One region of the Thioalkalivibrio sp. ALE20 genome, then DNA from elsewhere that is predicted to be linked to it. Evidence: predicted binding sites of a transcription regulator. Region 1 holds the regulator's gene; each other region holds the start of a gene.

What was found. The regulator FliA, encoded in region 1, starts transcription of late flagellar genes. The targets are predictions, from matches to a motif close to GCTAAAGTTNNNNNNNNNNCNGCCGATA.
Region 2: a site for FliA is predicted at 4,901-4,928, ahead of F790_RS0107975 (flagellin). Genes of this name have one in related genera too.
Region 3: a site for FliA is predicted at 3,481-3,508, ahead of F790_RS0111305 (methyl-accepting chemotaxis protein). Genes of this name have one in related genera too.

What each region holds. Positions count from the first base shown of each region.
Region 1 is NZ_KB906475.1:47,216-53,253, forward strand. It holds gene F790_RS0108785 (chemotaxis protein CheA) at 1-2,003, opposite strand, end outside; gene F790_RS0108790 (protein phosphatase CheZ) at 2,076-2,858, opposite strand; gene F790_RS0108795 (chemotaxis response regulator CheY) at 2,894-3,274, opposite strand; gene F790_RS0108800 (RNA polymerase sigma factor FliA) at 3,314-4,075, opposite strand; gene F790_RS0108805 (MinD/ParA family protein) at 4,072-4,896, opposite strand; gene flhF (flagellar biosynthesis protein FlhF) at 4,880-6,038, opposite strand, start outside.
Region 2 is NZ_KB906474.1:172,971-179,008, reverse strand. It holds gene F790_RS0108000 (hypothetical protein) at 1-530, shown strand, start outside; gene F790_RS14195 (NTP transferase domain-containing protein) at 605-1,375, shown strand; gene F790_RS14190 (LicD family protein) at 1,369-2,130, shown strand; gene F790_RS0107985 (alanine--glyoxylate aminotransferase family protein) at 2,127-3,185, shown strand; gene F790_RS13775 (hypothetical protein) at 3,255-4,805, opposite strand; gene F790_RS0107975 (flagellin) at 5,010-6,038, shown strand, end outside.
Region 3 is NZ_KB906478.1:63,903-69,940, forward strand. It holds gene F790_RS0111300 (methyl-accepting chemotaxis protein) at 1-1,305, opposite strand, end outside; gene F790_RS0111305 (methyl-accepting chemotaxis protein) at 1,500-3,410, opposite strand; gene F790_RS0111310 (DASS family sodium-coupled anion symporter) at 3,537-5,087, opposite strand; gene argF (ornithine carbamoyltransferase) at 5,091-6,005, opposite strand; gene F790_RS0111320 (acetylornithine transaminase) at 6,002-6,038, opposite strand, start outside.

The DNA.
Region 1 (6,038 bases):
GGTTGTGGTTCCACGCCGGGCTTCGCCCAGCGCGACAGATAATGGATCGGCAGGGTCTGGTTGCGCACCACGATGACTTCCTGCTCGTCCACGTAATGGGTCTGGGTGAGGTCCAGGTCGAGGATCTCGGAAACCGCCGCCAGCGGGATCGCGAAACGCCGTTCGCCCAGGATCACCATCAGCGCCGGCAGGATCGCCAGGGTCAGCGGCAGCTTTACCCGCAGCGTGGTGCCGACGCCCACCTCCGAATCGATCTCCACGGTGCCGTTGAGCTGGTTCAGGCTGGTCTTGACCACGTCCATGCCCACGCCCCGGCCGGAGACATCCGAGATCTCGGCCTTGGTCGAAAAGCCGGCCATGAAGATCACGTTGAAGGCCTCGCGGTCGGTCATGCGCTCGGCCATCGCGGGCTCCATCAGCTCCTTTTCCACCGCCTTGCGGCGCAGGGCCTCCGGATCCATGCCGCGTCCGTCGTCCTTGATGATCAGGGCGATATGGTCGCCCTCCTGGGCGGCCCCGAGGACCACCGTGCCGCGTCGCGGCTTGCCGGCCGCCTCGCGCTCGTCGGGCATCTCGATCCCGTGGTCCACCGCATTGCGTACCAGATGCACCATCGGGTCCGACAGGGCCTCGACCAGGTTCTTGTCGAGGTCGGTCTCCTCGCCAAAGATCTCCAGATCGATTTCCTTGCCCAGGTTACGCGACAGATCACGAATCACGCGCGGAAAGCGATTGAAGACCTTCTTCACCGGCTGCATGCGGGTCTTCATCACCGACGCCTGGAGATCCGAGGTCACCAGCGCCAGCGAACTGATCGCCTTGCCCAGTTCATCGTCCACGTGCTCGGAGCGCAGCATGCTGAGCCGGTTGCGCACCAGCACGAGCTCGCCCACAAGGTTCATGATCTCGTCGAGCCGCTCGGTATCCACGCGCACCGAGGTTTCGCCCTGGTGTCCACCGCCGCCCTGGCCGCCGCCCCCGGTACTCCCGCCGGCGCCGCCACCGCCGGAAGCGCCGCCGCGCGCACCGCCGGAGGCGGGCGCAGGACCGGAACTTTCCGCTTTCTGTTCCTTTTCCTTCCCGGCCATGTCCCCGGGCGAGGCTGCCGCCGGTTCTGCGGCGGGCCCGGTGTCCGCATCTCCGGTCCCGCCCGCCGCGGCGGCGGACGGGCCCGGCTCGGCCGGTTCGGCCGGGGCTGTCGGTGGACCAGCGCCTTTCGCCTGCAGTTCGTCAAGCAGGCTCTCGAACTCATCGTCGGTGATCTCGTCCTCGCCCCCACCCGTGTCACCGCCATCCGCAGCCGCGACCTCCGGGGCCGACTCCGCTGCCGTGCCCGGATCCACCGGTTTCGGTGGCTGGTCTCCGTGCAGGCTGTCCAGAAGGGCCTCGAACTCGTCGTCGGTGATCTCGTCCCCGGCACCCACGCGGACTTCGTCATCGCCCGGCGCGTCATCCGCTGCCGGCTCCGGCGCGGACGGCGACTCGGCCGCTTCCTCCAGCGCCTCCGACGGCCAGTCGTCGGCCGTCGCCGGCGCTGCCTCCCCGGCCGGAGCCGCGTGCGGCGTTTCTTCCGCGACCGGGGCGGCTTCGTCCCCGCCGCCGACGGGGACCGTTTCGTTGCGGGCCATGCGTCGCAGGGTGTCGACCAGATCTTCGGGCGCCGGCGTCGGCTCCTGGCCGTCGCGCAGCTCGCCGAACATCACGTTGAGGGTGTCCAGCACCCGCAGCATGGTGTCCATGAGCTGGCCGTCCACCTGGCGCTCGTGATTGCGCAACAGGTTGAAGACGTCTTCGGCGTTGTGGCAAACCGTCACCAGCGGGTCGAGCCCGAGAAAACCGGCCCCGCCCTTGATGGTATGGAAACTGCGGAAGACCGCATTCAGCAGATCGGTATCGTCCGGATGCTGTTCCAGGTCGATCAGCTGTTCGTTCAGGCCTTCCAGCAGCTCCCCCGCCTCGATCAGGAAGTCCTGGAGGATTTCGTCGTTGGGGTCGATGGCCATGCGGTCTCTCCGTTCCGGTGACTCGAATCGTCGGCAGATGGCTGCCGGTGCAAGGGGATCCCGGGACGGACCCTAGAACCCCAGGCTCGACAGCAGATCGTCCACCTCGTCCTGTCCTTGAACGACATCCGTGCCGGAATCTTGAGTGTGGGGCACCGCGGGTCCATGCCCGCGGCGGTCCTCCTCGCGCGCGGTTTGTTCCGCCTCCGGGGCCTGTTCGGCCGCCGCCCGGGCATCCTTCTCCAGGCGCCCGGAAGACAGGCGGATCAGCGAGACCAGGTTTTCCTCCAGATCCGTGACCAGACGGATGACCCGCCGGATCACCTGCCCGGTGAGATCCTGGTAGCTCTGTGCCATCAGGACCTGTGACAGCAACCGGCGCAGTTCCTCGGTGTCCTTGCCGGTCTGTTCGAAAAATGCATCGAGTTCGCGCGCGAACTCGCGGAATTCCTCCACCGACAGTTCGCGGTTGCGGAACCGGGTCCATTTTTCGGTGAGTTCCGCGGCACGCCCGGCGAATGCCTCGGCAATCGGCAGGGACGATTCCACTGCATTCAGGGTTTCGTGCGTGGCCTGTTCGGTCTGGGTCACCACGTAACTCAGACGCTCGCGCGCATCCGGAATCTCGTCCTGCGCCAGCTCGACCAGACGCGAATCGCCCCGGAAGCTCTCCAGTGCCTCGTGCAGTTCGCGGGTCAGCTTGCCCAGTTCGTCGAACAGTTCGCGTTCATAAGGCCGCGCGAGCTCCTGGATCAGGCGGCGCGAAGCCTCCTCGTCACCGCCTTCCAGAGCGCCCACCAGCTCCCGCGCCAGCGCGAGCCGGTCTTCCCCGGAGGCATTCTCTTGTTCGGTCATCGGGTCTCTCTTGCCGTGTCAGCCGGTCGCGGTATTCAGCCTTGAGCTTCAATACGTTCGAAGATCTTTTCGATCTTCTCCTTGAGCGTCTCGGCCGTGAAGGGCTTCACAATGTAACCGTTCACGCCGGCCTCTGCCGCCTCCACGATCTGATCGCGCTTGGCTTCGGCCGTGACCATCAGCACCGGCAACGATTTCAGCCGCTCGTCCTTGCGTACCTCGCGCAGGAGGTCGATGCCCGGCATGTTGGGCATGTTCCAGTCGGTGATCAGAAAATCGAAGTCGCCGTTCTGCAGCATCGGCAGGGCCGTGCTCCCGTCGTCGGCCTCCATGGTGTTGTTGAAGCCAAGATCCCGCAGGAGATTCTTGATGATGCGCCGCATCGTGGAGAAGTCGTCCACGATCAGGATTTTCATACCCTTGTCCACAGTTCGCTCCGGGAATGTGTTTGAACCTTAGAATATCTGCAGGGACTCGACGTCTTCGAGCCACGAGCCCAGACGCGCCCGCAGACGGTGCACCGCCTGGCTGCGGATCTGGCTGACGCGCGATTCGGTCACGTCCAGCACGGCACCGATCTCGCGCAGGTTGAGTTCTTCGGTGTAGTACAGGTTGAGCACCAGTCGTTCACGCTCGGGCAGATCGCCCAGTGCGCCGGCCAGTTCCTCGCGGAACTCCCCGGCCTCGATGCGCCGCGACGGGGACTGCTCCTGCCCTTCCAGCACGCGATCCGCCTCGCCCTCCGGGCCGCCCACCTCGTCCAGCGCGAACAGATGGGCACCGGCGTGATCATCCAGCATCTGGTAGTAGGTTTCCACCGGGACGCCCAGCTCCTCGGCGATCTCCGGGGCGCGAGCGGCGCGGCCCTCGCGGGCCTCCACCGTCTGCATCGCCTCGGAGATCCGCCGGCTGTTGCGGTGCACCGAGCGCGGCGTCCAGTCGCTGCGACGCAGCTCGTCGATCATCGCCCCGCGGATGCGGATCCCGGCGTAGGTGGCGAAGGTCGCCCCCTGGCCGCCTTCGAACTGCCGCGCGGCCTCGATCAGCCCAACCATGCCTGCCTGCACCAGGTCATCCACCTGCACCGAGGCCGGCAGCCGAGCCATCAGGTGATGGGCGATCCGATTCACCAGCTCGACGTGGTCCGCGACCAGCTGATCCGGTCCCCCGGTCCCCGCCCGGGCGTATCCCGAAAGTCTGTTCTTTGGCGTGTTCATGCGCTTTGCAGCATCCTCTCGACGAAGAATCCAACCCCCCCGCTGGCGCCGCGGGCCACCGGCCAGCCGTCGACCTTGCGCGCGAGCTCGAGGAACGCCCGTCCCGCCGGGCTGCCCGGAGACTGCTGCACCACCGGCGCCCGTTTCTGCACCGCCTGGCGCAGGGCATCATCCAGCGGAATCACGCCCACCAGATCCAGTATGACCTCCGGCAGATAGGTGGAACAAACCGCCTGCAGCTTCTGCATCACGCGTTCCGCCCCGGCACGGCCCTGCACCATGTTTGCGACCACGCGGAACCGGTTCACGCCATGATCCCGATGCAGGACCTTGATCAGTGCATAGGCGTCGGTCATCGATGCCGGCTCGTCGGTGACCACCACCAGGGTCTCCTGCACGGCCTGACAGAAACTGGTCACCGACTCCTGCAACCCGGCGGCGGTATCCACCACCAGCACGTCCAGCGGTCGCGTATACATGCTGAAGGCCTGGATCAGGCCGTGATGTTCCGGCCGGCTCAGGTTGGCCATGGTCGCGATCCCGGACGCGGAAGGCACCACACGGATTCCCTCCGGGCCCTCGATGATCACGTCCTCCAGATCCTCGACGTCCCCGGTCACCAGGTCGTGCAGCGTCCGCTGCGGACGCAGGCCCAGCAGCACATCGACGTTCGCGAGCCCCAGGTCCGCATCGAACAGCATGACCTCGCGTCCCAGACGGGCCAGTCCGACCGACAGGTTGACCGAGACATTGGTCTTGCCGACCCCGCCCTTGCCCGAGGCCACCGCGACCACCTTCAGGGGCTTAGTGTTGTGTGACATGACGTCCCTTCAGCACCGGTTGAATCATTTCCAGCGGGGCGGGCTCCTCGCCCGCGGCCGGCTCGTCCGCGGATCGCGGCCGCCGGGCCTCGCGTTCCGTCGCCTGGCGCCGCCGCCAGGCCTGCATCGCCTCGTCGACCCAGGCATCGGCCGCCCCGTGTTCGGGTTCCTCCTGCAGCGCCAGGCGGGTCAGATGTCCGGTATCCACGCGATGGAAATCCTCGGCGATGCGCTGGCCGTCGCTCATGAACGCGACACCCAGCGGCTGGTCCAGCAGCACCGAAAGCACCTCCCCCAGCTGTTCCGCCTCGTCCAGCTTGGTCAGCACAAGGGCCGAGGGTTCCGTGGGGGCGAATGCCTCCAGCACCCGCCGCAGGGCCATGCCCTGGGTGGTGGCCGCGATCACCAGCCAGGTCTCCGCGCGCACGTCGGCAGGCATGTCCGTCAGCAGGGGTTCGCGCGGGGCGGTACGCGGCGACTGTCCGGCGGTATCCACCAGGATCAGGTGCCCGCTGCCCGCCGAGCGCCGCGCCATCTCGCGCAGCTCGGCCTCCGTCTCCACCACACGCACCGCGGTGCCCGCCATCTGGCCGAAGGCCTGCAACTGCCGCGTCGCGCCGATGCGCTGGGCGTCCATGGTGACCAGGGTGACCGAATCCGGCCCCATGCGGCGGATCTGGCGCAGTGCAATCCGCGCAATGGTGGTGGTCTTGCCGACCCCGGTCGGTCCCTCCAGCGCGAGTACCCCGCCCTCGTCGAGGATCGAGGCGCGCGCGGTCACGATGGCGCCCGACAGGCGCGCCCGCAGGCGCTCCCATGCCTCCTCCGAGGTATGATCGTCGAGGATGCTGCCGGCCAGGCTGCGCGCCAGCGGCTCGCGGAAGCCCAGATCCATCAGCCGCGCCTTGCATTCGGCCGCCAGTGGATGCCGCGCCGCCCAGCGGGCCTGCTCGTTCTCTTCGTACTGCCGCGTCAGCAGGCTGCGCAGATCCCGCAGTTCCTGACGCATCGCGGACACCTCGGGGTCGGTGGGCCATTGCGGGGCCGGCCGCTGCCGGGACGCGGCACCCGCCCCCCCGCCGGTGGAAGCCGCCGCGGGCTCCGGTGCGCGGGGCTGCTCAGTACGTGGCGCCGGTTCATCG
Region 2 (6,038 bases), on a different contig from region 1:
CCGTGTCCGATGTTTCAGAAATCCTCCATCATTGTAGAAATCTGGGCGCGGCGGTACGTTTGCGAAGCAAAACCGGGCGTGTTGAGGCGCGAATACCCCGGGCCCGGCTGGGTGATCGGTTGCCAGTCATGCTTCAGAGAATGGAGCAGCATTCGGTGAAGGACGTGGTTATCGAGGCGCTAATTCACCCCATACGTCTTCATTGCCTGGTGGCCGGGCCCCGAATGATTGCCGTCAGAGCCCTCGAGGGTTGCTCTGAGGCCGTGCCGGGATCGAAGTTTCCGGAGGGCCTGGTCGAAGCCGCTTCCCGGGCTCGGCACGCGTTACTGGGAGCGCCCTGGGCGTCAGTCCTTATTGGCCTCGAGACGCTGGATCGGCCTGTGAGCCAGCAGAATTGGCAGATAGAGGATGTGGGTGTGAGCCCGGACATACGTTCATTTGTCGATAATCGCGAGGAGCTCATGGAATTGGCAAATGCCCTGCTCGCGGCAGGAGCGAGGCTAGAAGTTACGCCCGTGCTTTCAGAGTGAACGCGTTTGGGGTAATGACGACGGTTGTTAGTCGCGTGTAGGAGCAATGAGATTGAGTTCTCAGGAGATTAGAAATGCCTTCGTTGAAGCGTAGGCGGTCACGCTGGGGGCGTGCGGTGTTGATGGCTGCCGGGTGTGGAACGCGTATCCAAGCCCATATCGGAGAATATCCGAAAAGCGCTCTGGAAGTTGGTGGTGAACCGTTGATCCGGCGCACAGTGAAGCAGCTACTCGAACGGAAGTTGGCCGTCACGGTCGTTCTCGGTTATCGCCGGGAAATAGTGGCTCAGGCTCTCTCGGGCTTGCCGGTAGAAGTGGTATACAACCCTTTTTATAATATAACTAACAGTATTGTCTCGTTGTGGTTCGCCAGGCATGTGCTACACGAATCTCCGCTGCTACTGATTAATGGTGATGTGTACATGGATTCTTCGATTCTCGATATGGCGCTCGCTGACAAGCGTACTCCAGTTATGTTCGCTGATCCGCGACGGGTCGAGAAGGGGGATTTTTTTTTGGGAGTTGATGAGCGCCGTCTCCTGCGCGTCTATGGGAAGGGTCTTCCAGTGGCACAACGGACCGCGGAATACATCGGTCTTGCTAAACTGGAAGTCGGAAGCTTGCCTCAATTTCGGCAACGTTTGCAGTTGCTTGTGGAGAAGCAGAACCATGATGCGTGGTGGGAGCAGGTTCTCTACAGCCTGACCGACGAAGGTGGTGAGGTTTATGTTGGTGAGATTGGTGATCGGTTCTGGTCGGAGATTGACGAACCGGAGGATTACGAGCGTTTGCAAAGGGTTTGTACCATCCCCGAGGCGGTAGATTTGGGAGGCCGCGAATGGTGAAACTGGATCGCTCCCGGCAGCACGCACGACTTCTGATTATGCTCGAGAGGGTGGCCGAGGCACTTGAGTATGGCGGGGTGGGCTATGTGATAAGCCACGGCACGCTGCTTGGGGCGGTCCGGCATGGAGGGTTCATTCCATGGGATGATGATGTAGATCTGCATGTTGCTGCCGAAGACATGGTTCTGGCGTTGACGGTTCTCGAGGAGCGCCTGCCTGCTGAATTTCGAGTCATGCATCAGCGACGGTGCGGTGTGCCTTGGGATGTGGATATTCGGGTGGTGGATCAGCGTACCCGTTTGGAGGGGACGAATAGCAGGGAGCGAATGGGGCTGTACATTGATCTACTCGAGATGCCGCGTATCGGGAGCTGGGGCAGAGCGTGGTACGGTGTGATGAAGGCGGTTCGCAATCAGTCTCGGCGTTTGTCGGCCGGCAGAAAATGTTCGGGTCCGTTGTGTATGTCGTTAAGGGGGATTGGTAAAGGGGCGGAATTGGGGGCATGGCTTAGTCGGGGTTTTCCCGGCGCAAAGCGGCGTGTGGTCAACGACCGCTTGGTCGGCGGAAAACACCCTGAATCAGCTATATTCCCTGCGGTACACCTCCCGTTCGAGAGTCTGAGTCTGCCGGCTCCGCAGGACTATGACCGTGTGCTCCGGGATCTCTATGGCAACTACCAAAAGTTGCCAGCAGTCAATCAACGCAAATCGCATTACGCAGGGGTCTATTGGGACGATGAAGGAGCTTCCTCGTGAAGCTGTTCACGCTTGGTCCCGTGGAAATGGATCCACAGACTCTTGCGGTCGGCGCCGAGCCGCTCCCTTATTTCCGCACCATGGAATTTTCGGAGCGAATGTACCGTCTAGGCGAGCGGCTTCGAATTCTTTGTGGCGCGAATCCGAAGGGGTCGCGGATTGCAATGCTCACGGGCTCCGGAACGGCTGCGATGGAGGCAGCTGTAAGCGGGATACTTGGGGAGCAGGATCGGGTACTGATTATTAATGGTGGCACGTTCGGGGCGCGGTTCGAGGCTCTTTGCCAACATCATGGCATCGCTTATTCGGCCATCAGACTGTCTTTTGGCGAGGAGCTGACGGAACGCCATTTGGAAGATGCAGCCGATACACGACACACAGCCCTTCTAGTCAATGTGCACGAGACTGGAACGGGGCAGTATTATCCAATCGAGATGCTATCGCGTCATTGTCAGCGTCATGGTTTGCTTCTAATAGTTGATGCCATTAGTTCGCTGGTTGCGGATCCCTTTGATATGGAGGGATGGGGTGTGGATGTGGCCCTTTTTAGCTCGCATAAGGGTCTCGCCGCGGCGCCAGGAATGGCGTTCGTGGTGATCGAGGAAAAAACGTACCGGGAACGTGTGGCGGGGAGGGTTGGCCCGATTTTTTACCTCGACCTTGAGAACCACATCTTGGACCAAGAGAGAGGGCAGTCTCCTTTCACGCCGGCGATCTCCGTCGCGTTGCAGGTGGAGGAGAAGCTTGAGCGGATTGAGGCGCATGGGGTTTTGGCCTACGTTGCACGCTGCGCTCGGCTTGCAGAGGGATTCCGGAGTGGGGTTCGGACGATGACTCGCTTTGAATTGCCAACGTATCCACTGTCGAATGCGCAAACTCCGCTGTTGTGTCCAGAAGGGGATGCGCAGTCGGTGTTCGAAAAACTTCGTAGCCGAGGTTTTCTGGTCAATCCGAGCGGGGGGTACCGCGCTAACGACCTGTTGCGTGTGGGGCACATTGGAGCTTTAGATGAGGCGGATCATGAAGACCTGCTGCGTGTGCTGACCGAACTCTAGGTAAATGACAGCGGTTCTGTTTCTTGGTGGAAGGGGGGTGAAGGGGAGGGTTTTCGTCTAGCAGTATCTTTAAATTTGCCGGGACAAAGACACCGCTTTCTCGCACACATGGGCAAGTTTTTTTTCTTCTATATCGAGGAACCGCGTTTCCATGATACCTGAACTGTTGCAGGAAGTGAGTATGCGCGCGCCAATGCTGACACGCAAGGCCGCACCGAGGCCGGCTCCCAGGGGCACGGGCTGGCCGACGTGACAGGCGCGGCGGGCGAGATCGGCCGGCAGGTCCTTCCCGGCCACATGACGAGTCAGGTCCTGGTTCAGTAGTCGGTACAGAACGTTCGACTGGTCGGTCGACAGAGGGTCCCCGTTGGGACCGAGGACGCGGAACGGAAGGAGGGTTGTGCGGCTGGAGAGCTCCGGGCCCCGCCCGTGGTTGCGGTCGGCCGAACGTTGGTGGGGCGTGGTTATGGGCTGAAGTTCAGGGTGTTGCCCCAGGATACGGTCCATGCGCTGCCCGAAATCGTCGAGCAGGCGGAGTCGCTCGGAACGCGGGATGGCGAAGTAGCGGCTCATTTCTTCAAGTGCGGCGATCCAGCGTAGCCGCATTCCGATATCCGCGGGCGCCGGAAGCGGCGGGGCGGTGGCGGCCAGCCAGTCCGGCAGCATGCATCGATCCAGATAATCCGCGAGGCCCGGAGGCAGGCGACGAGCCTTACGTGACCAGCGCTCGATGACGGAACGAGGAAAGAGCGAGGCACCACTGAATGGAGGGCCGGTAAAAAACTTGGAGCCGGTGACGAGCACGATGTGATCCCGGTCCAGGTGTGCCGCGAGATCTTCCGCATCCAGACGCAGCTGACATGCATCGACGATGATCTGCATGGTCTCGCCGAACCGTTGCTGGAGTTCGTCAACGACACCGCTTGATGGGGCCATGGACCCGAGTTTGGACTGGTCCATCAGGTGAAGGAGGACGAAGTATCCGCGCTGGATGGCCCCCGTTACGGTCCTGCGGACTTCTTCGTCCAGGTCCTCCGTGGATTTGCTGTACCCGCGATCGTCCCGGAACGGGATGCCTCGGTAATCGATCTGGGGAAACCCCTCGATGTGCGACCCCTTGTGCACGTTGCGACCGAGTGCAGTGACGCCGTCGAAGTGGTGCCCTGTTACAGAATAGGGTGTGCCGCTACCGGTTTCGTCGCTACCGCAGACAATGCTGATCAGCGGGATTCTTTCCGGGCAGGCAGCCACGGCCGTCGCGTGGAGCTGGGAATCCGTTCCCGAGCTGGACAGCAACACCCCCGGTTGTCGGTCGTGGATCTGCAGCGTGTGTACCAGCAGGTCTGCGAGGTGATGGGTCGTTTCCGCAAGCCGCTGTTCGGACCTGCGCTCGGCTCCGTCGTTGATGAGGCGATTGTGCAGGAGTGATGCCGCTTCGTAGCCGTGTCGAGAGATCGACGTGGCGGTGGAAGAAGCGAAGCTGAAGGCATCTTCGCGTGGCACCGGCGAGCAGCCGTAGCGGTTCAGTCCGGACTCCGGGTTCACGAGAAGTCGGGCATCGCCGCCCAGCGTCAGTTGCTTTGCGGTTGGCTGGAGCAGCCATTGGGGCAGAGCGGTCACGAGCGATCCTGGTCGGCCGGGATGAGCGACGTGGACATTGTTGCACACACGGGATGTCCCGAGGAGCTCTCGGGATGGTCGGTCTCCCGAGCTGCCCTAAAGGTCTTCCCGGGATGGTCGTTAAGGGAATCGAAGGCGGCATGGCGCCGCCCAGGGATTGCCTCAGCCGGCCCGGCCGGCACTCAAGTTCCGGAGGAAGCAAACATGTCTCAGGTCATCAACACCAACGTTCTTTCGCTGAATGCCCAGCGCAATCTGAACCAGACCCAGGGCGATCTCGCCCAGTCGCTGGAACGCCTGTCGTCCGGCCTGCGCATCAACAGCGCCAAGGACGACGCGGCCGGTCTGGCGATCTCGGAGCGGTTCACCACGCAGATCAACGGTCTGAACCAGGCGGTGCGAAATTCGAACGACGGCATCTCGTTCGCGCAGACCGCCGAGGGCGCGCTGGACACCATCGGTGATGCGCTGCAGCGGGCCAGGGAGCTGGCCGTGCAGTCAGCCAACGACACCAATTCGGCCTCGGATCGTCAGGCGATCAACGACGAGGTCCAGCAGCTGATGCAGGAAATCAGTCGTGTGGCCAACTCGGCCGAGTTCAATGGTGGCCGGATCCTCGATGGCACTGTGGAAGACCTGTTCTTCCAGGTGGGGGCGAACCAGGGGCAGACCATTGCCGTGGACGGAGTGGATGCGCGGACCTCGCAGCTGGGCACCACGGAGGTGGTGGGCACCGATGGCCTGACTCAGGAAGAGATCGGAATGATCGATGAACTGACGGACGCGTTTGACGGGCCTTTCGACGATTTGACCATTGACGGCGACAGTTTTGACGCAATTGACGTGCAGCTTTCGGGTGATGCCGGAGAGGAGATTGAAGCAGCGGCGACGCTCGAAGATGCAGTCCGCATGATCAATTCGGCGATTACCGATGCGGCTTCCGCCGGGGACGAGAACGCGAAGAACGTTGCGGACGCTGATCTGCGGGCCTCGCTGCGGGTGACGAACGATGGGAGCACGACCATTGCAATCACCTCCCGGCTGGGTACCGAAGGGCTGGATGTCGATGGAGGAGCTGTGTCGGTCGACGGTGACGCTGTCGATCTGTTCGCCGCATCCGATGCGGAGGACGTCACCCTGAATGATGTGGATGTGGTGACCCGGGAGACCGCTACTCAGGCCATCGGCGCCTTCGATGGCGCCCTGACCAAGGTCAACTCGCTGCGCGCGGAG
Region 3 (6,038 bases), on a different contig from region 1:
CACCAGCTCGCGCCCGGCGTCGGCATCCTTGTCGGTGGTCTGCGCCGCGGTAGCCGCATCCGAGGCGTTGCGCGCAACCTCGGCAACCGTCGCGGTCATCTCGTTCATCGCGGTGGCCACCTGGTCGACCTCGTCCTTCTGCCGCGTGACCTGACCGTTGGTCTGTTCGCTGGTCGCGGACAGCTCATTGGCCGCGGCCGCCACCTGATCGCCACCGGCGGCGACTTCCTTGACCAGGTCCTGGATCTTGCCCACGAAGCGGTTGAACGCCGCCGCCAGATCTCCCAGCTCGTTGTTGCCGTCGGCCTCGAGCCGGCGCGTCAGGTCTCCGTCGCCGGACGCGATGTCATCCAGACGCGTGACGGTCTGGCGCAGCGGCCGCACGATGCTGCGCGACAGCAGCCAGGCCAGCAGCAGACCAAAACCGATGGCGACCACGCCCACCGCCACCACGGTGGTGGTGGCATTGCGGGCCATCGCCACGTATTCGCTGCGATCGACCATCAGCTCCAGCACGCCCACCGGCTCGCCGGAGAAATCCTCCACCGCGCGCCCGACCACGGCCATCGGGCGGCCGTCGTGGCGAACGTTGCGGATCATCTCCTCGCCGTCGAGGATGCGCCGCATCTCCTCCCGACTGAAGGCCGACTCGCCATTGATGGTTCCGGCAAAGACCTCGAAACCGCCATCACGATCGAGGTGTACCGCCACGGGTGATCCGGTTTCCTCGGTGAAGGACTCGAAGAAGGCGTCATCGAAGGCCATGCCGAATTCCAGCGAGCCGATGTGCTCGTTCTGGTAGGACACCGGCACCATCCCGCGGATCCCGATGCCGAACGGTCCCTCTTCCAGCCCGGTGATCGGCTGCCGATTGCGGTTCACCTCCAGGATCGTCTGGCGCACGTCCGACAGGTCGTCGCCGTAGTTGTCGGGACTGTGGGTACGCAGGAAAGAGGTCGCCGGCGGCGTATGGAAGTGATACTGGCGCACGTCGTGCTCGTCGCGCAGCTGGCCATATCCCGGCTCGGTCAGTTCCAGCAGGCGCTCACGATCCCCCTCGGCGAACGCCTGCTGAATCACCGGGATCTCGGCGATGGCCCGCGCCATCGACTCGCCCCGTTCGGCTTCCTGTTCCAGCTGGCGGATCAGCAGCCCGCTCAGGTCGTTCAGCTCCCGTTGCTCCGCGCGATCGGCCATCGTGCCGAGGCTGTTCATCACGACGACCAGCGTGAGCACCACAACCGCCACCACCACGATGGTGACGCCGCCCATCAAGCGCGTTCCGATACGGATATTCCTGAGCATGGCTTTCCCTCTTTTGGTGTTCCGGCATTCTGATCAATGCGCATTCCGCCGGGCCCTGCGCAGCCGGATGGCTACATCAGCATGCCCTCACATGCTAACGGCGGCCATCCGGAAACCTTGATCCGAATCGGCCGCCGTCACGAAAAGCCATCCTCCGGCACGGGGCACAACACCCCGGCCGGCAGGACCCACGGTCAGACACGGAAGCGCCCGGTGCGTTCCTGCTGCGCCGAGGCCAGCTTCGAGAGCTCCTCCGAGGCGTTGGCGATCTGCTGCGATCCGGCCACGGTCTCGTCCAGCACCTGAGTGATGTTGGAGACGTTGCGGTTGATCTCCTCGGCCACCGAGGACTGCTCTTCGGCCGCGCTGGCGATCTGCGTGTTCATGTCCGAGATGCGGCTGATGGACTGCGTGATCGACTGCAGCGACTGCCCCGCATCGTTGACCTGTTCCACGCTGGAATGCGCCTGTCGACGGCCTTCCTCCATCGCCTTCACGGCGTCGCGCGTGCCGTTCTGCACCCGCTCGATCATCCCCTGGATCTCCTGGGTGGAATCCTGGGTCCGGCTCGCCAGGGTCCGCACCTCGTCGGCCACGACCGCGAAGCCGCGGCCCTGCTCGCCGGCCCGCGCCGCCTCGATGGCTGCGTTCAGCGCCAGCAGGTTGGTCTGATCGGCGATGTCCCCGATCACCTCCAGCACCTTGTTAATCTCCTCGGCATCGGTCGACAGCCGCTCGATCACCTGCGCGGTGTTCTCCACCTGGGTGGACAGGGTGTTGATCGCACTGACGGTCTGCTCCACCAGCTCGCGGCCGTGGGTCGCATCCTTGTCCGTGCTCTGCGCGGCTTCCGCCGCCTCGGTGGCGTTGCGGGCCACCTCGGCCACGGTCGCGGTCATCTCGTTCATGGCCGTGGCCACCTGGTCGATCTCGGACTGCTGGCGGCCGACCTGTTCGTTGGTCTGCTCGCTGGTCGCGGACAGCTCGTTGGCCGCGGCCGCCACCTGGTCGCCGCCGGCGGCGACCTCCTTGACCAGTTCATGGATCTTGTCCACGAAACGGTTGAACGCCGCCGCCAGATCTCCCAGCTCGTTGTTGCCGTCGGCCTCCAGCCGGCGCGTCAGGTCCCCGTCGCCGGACGCAATATCGTCCAGGCGCTCGACCGTATCGCGCAGCGGCCGCACGATACTGCGCGACAGAAGCCAGGCCAGCAGCAGGCCGAGGCCGATGGCGGCCACGCCCACGCCCACCACCGTGGCCGTGGCATTGCGGGCCATCGCCACGTAATCGCTGCGATCGACCATCAGCTCCAGCACGCCCACCGGCTCGCCGGAGAAGTCTTCCACCGGACGCCCGACCACCGCCATCGGACGACCGTCGTGCTCGGTCCGGCGCACCAGTTCCTCGCCGCCGGCAATCCGCTCCATTTCCTCACGGTTGAAGGTCGAGTCGCCGTTGATGGTGCTGCCGAATGCCTCGAAGGTCCCGTCGCGCTGCAGGTAGAGGGCCACCGGGGCTTCCGTATCCGCCGTAAAGTCCTCGAAGAAGGCATCGTCGAACGCCATGCCGAATTCCAGCGACCCGATATGTTCACCTTCGTGGGAGACCGGGACGATGCCGCGGATGCCCAGGCCGGCCACCCCTTCTTCGAGCCCGGAGATCGGCCGGCGGTCACGGTTGGTCTCGACCACGGTCTGACGGAACCCGGAGAGGTCATCGTCGTAGCGATCCGGACGGTGCGCCCGCAGGAAGGACGTCGCCGGCGGCGTATGGAACTGGTACTGGCGTACGCCGTATTCCTCGTAGAGGTGATCAAAACCCGGCACCGTCATCTCGTGCAGGCGTTCGCGGTCGCGCCGGGCGAAGGCCTGTTGCACGTCCGGAATGGCGGCCACGGCCTGCGCCATCGCGGTCCCGCGATCGGCCTCCTGATCGAGCTGCCGGATCAGCAGTTCACTCAGGTCATTGAGTTCACGCTGTTCCGCGCGGTCCGCCATGTTGCCGAGGCTGTTCATCACCACCACCAGCGTGAGCACCACGACCGCGACCACCACAAGGGTGACGCCGCCCATCAGGCGGGTTCCGATCCGGATATTCCTGAGCATCACTCTCTCCCTTGAAGCTTTCTTCGCGCCCGGGATTACGGGCGCCATGCTACGAGTCTCTCGCCCCCGCTAGCGGCCGGCCGCGGCCCGACTTGAGCCGCGCGGGTCACGCGCCTCCCCACGCACTCAGCCCACGTGCCGCAGCAGCAAAGGCTCGGCGAGCGCATACACCGCGAGGCTGACCAGCACGATGGCGACCACCGACAGCAGGGCCCCGCCGCGGATCATGTCCACCACGCGCAGGCGATTGGAGGCAAACACGATGGCGTTGGGCGGCGTGGCCACCGGCAACATGAACGCGACCGACGCGGCAAACGCCACCGGCAGGGTCATGAGCCCCACCGGCACATCCATGCGCAACGCGAGCGCCGCCACCAGCGGCAGCAGGGTGGCCGCGGTAGCGGTATTGCTGGTCACGTGGCTGAGGGTCATGGTGACCAGCACGACCCCGGCAATCACCAGCAGCAGCGGCCAGGCCTGGGCGCCCATCAGCGCCTCGGCGGTCAGTTCCGCCAGGCCCGAGGATTCAATCGCCGAACCCAGGCTGAGACCGCCGCCCACGAGCAGCAGCACCCCCCACGGCAGCTCGCGCGTGTTATCCCAGCACAGCAGCCGCCGCTGACCCGAGGCCCCGGAAGGGATCAGGAACAGCAGCCCCGCCCCGAGGATCGCGATCCCGGCATCCGTCAGTTCCAGCGGCAGCCACGCCTCCAGCAGGGGGCGAAACATCCAGGCCAGCGCCACCAGCAGGAACACCGCCGCCACGCGCAACTCCGCCCGGCTCCACGGCCCCAGATCGCCTACCTGCTCCTGCAGCATGCGGTCGAGCCCGTTGAGACGGATGCGGTGCACCGGGAACACCCAGCGGGTCAGCAGGATCCAGGCAATGAGCAGCAGCGTCAGCGACAGCGGCAGGCCCAGCAGCATCCAGTCGATGAAACCGATCCCGAGCTCGTAGCGGTCATTGAGAAACGCGACGGTCAGCGCATTGGGCGGGGAACCGATGATGGTGGCCATGCCGCCGATGTTGGCCGCGAAAGCGATGCCCAGCAGCAGCGCCAGGGCCGGACTGCGGCTGTCCGGCGCCATGCCCTGCAGGCCCTGCCCCCCGTCGCGCTCCATCAGCCCCAGCACCGACAGCGCGATCGGCAGCATCAGGGCCGCGGTGGCGGTATTGCTGACCCACATCGACAACCCGGCGGTGGCCAGCATGAAGGCGCCCACCAGGGTGTGCAGCCCGCGGCCGGAACGCGACAGGATCGCCAGCGCCAGCCGCTGGTGCAGGCCCCAGCGCTGCACCGCCAGGGCGATCGCGAAACCGCCCATGAACAGGAAGATGGTGGGATTGGCGTAGGGTGCGGTAGCCTCGTCCATCGCCACCACGCCGGTCAGTGGCAGCAACGCGATGGGCAGCAGGGCCGTGACCGGAATGGGCAGCGCCTCGCTGATCCACCACACGGCCATGAACAGGGTCAGGCCCAGGACCCGCCAGGCCTCCGGGGAGAAGGCCTCCGGCGGCGGGACCAGCAGAAAGACCACGAAGACCAGCGGCCCGAGGAACAGACCGATGCGCGCGCGCAGCGCGCTTCCGGCGGGGGATTCGCCGTGATCCTGTCCGGGACCGCCGCCGGCGCCCTGCGGCGGCGTTCGCTCCCCCTCCCCGGTCGTCTCCTGCATGCGTCAGTCCGCCGCGCGCACCAGGAATTCCATCAATGCCTTCTGCGCATGCAGGCGATTTTCCGCTTCGTCCCACACCACGCTCTGCGGGCCTTCCAGCACGTCGGTGGCCACCTCTTCCTCGCGATGCGCCGGAAGGCAGTGCATGAACAGGGCATCCGGCTGCGCGCGATCCATCAGGGCCTGATCCACGAAGAACCCGGCAAACGCCTGGCGCCGCGCGCTCTTCTCCTGTTCCTGGCCCATGCTCGCCCACACGTCGGTCACCACCAGATCCGCACCCGCGGCCGCCTCGCCGGCATCGCGGGTCACGGTCACGTGATCGCGGGTGGCCTCCAGCACCGAGGGCTCCGGGTCGTAGCCCTCGGGACAGGCCGCCACCAGCTCGAAGTCCAGCAGATGGGCGGCGTACATGTAGCTGTGGCACATGTTGTTGCCATCGCCGATCCAGGCCACGCGCTTGCCGCGGATGTCGCCACGGTATTCGAAGAAGGTCTGCAGATCCGCCAGCAGCTGCGCGGGGTGTTCCAGATCGGTCAGCCCGTTGATCACCGGCACTGACGAGTGCCGCGCGAACAGCTCCACCTTTTCGTGCTCGTAGGTGCGGATCATCACGCAGTCCACCATGCGCGAGAGGACCCGTGCGGTGTCCTCGATGGGCTCGCCCCGCCCGAGCTGGGTATCCCGCGGCGACAGAAACAGCGCGTTGCCGCCGAGCTGCTGCATGCCCACCTCGAAGGACACCCGGGTGCGGGTCGACGACTTCTCGAAGATCATTCCGAGGGTCTTGCCCCGCAGCAGGTCGTCATGGTGTTCGCCCGCCTTCAGCTGGCGTTTCAGCTCGATCGCGCGGTGCAGCACCGCGCGCGTCTCTTCGGCGGACAGATCGAGAAAGGAAAGAAAATGGCGCGGATTCATGCAGAAGCCTCCCTGGTGGCCCCGGATGCCAGA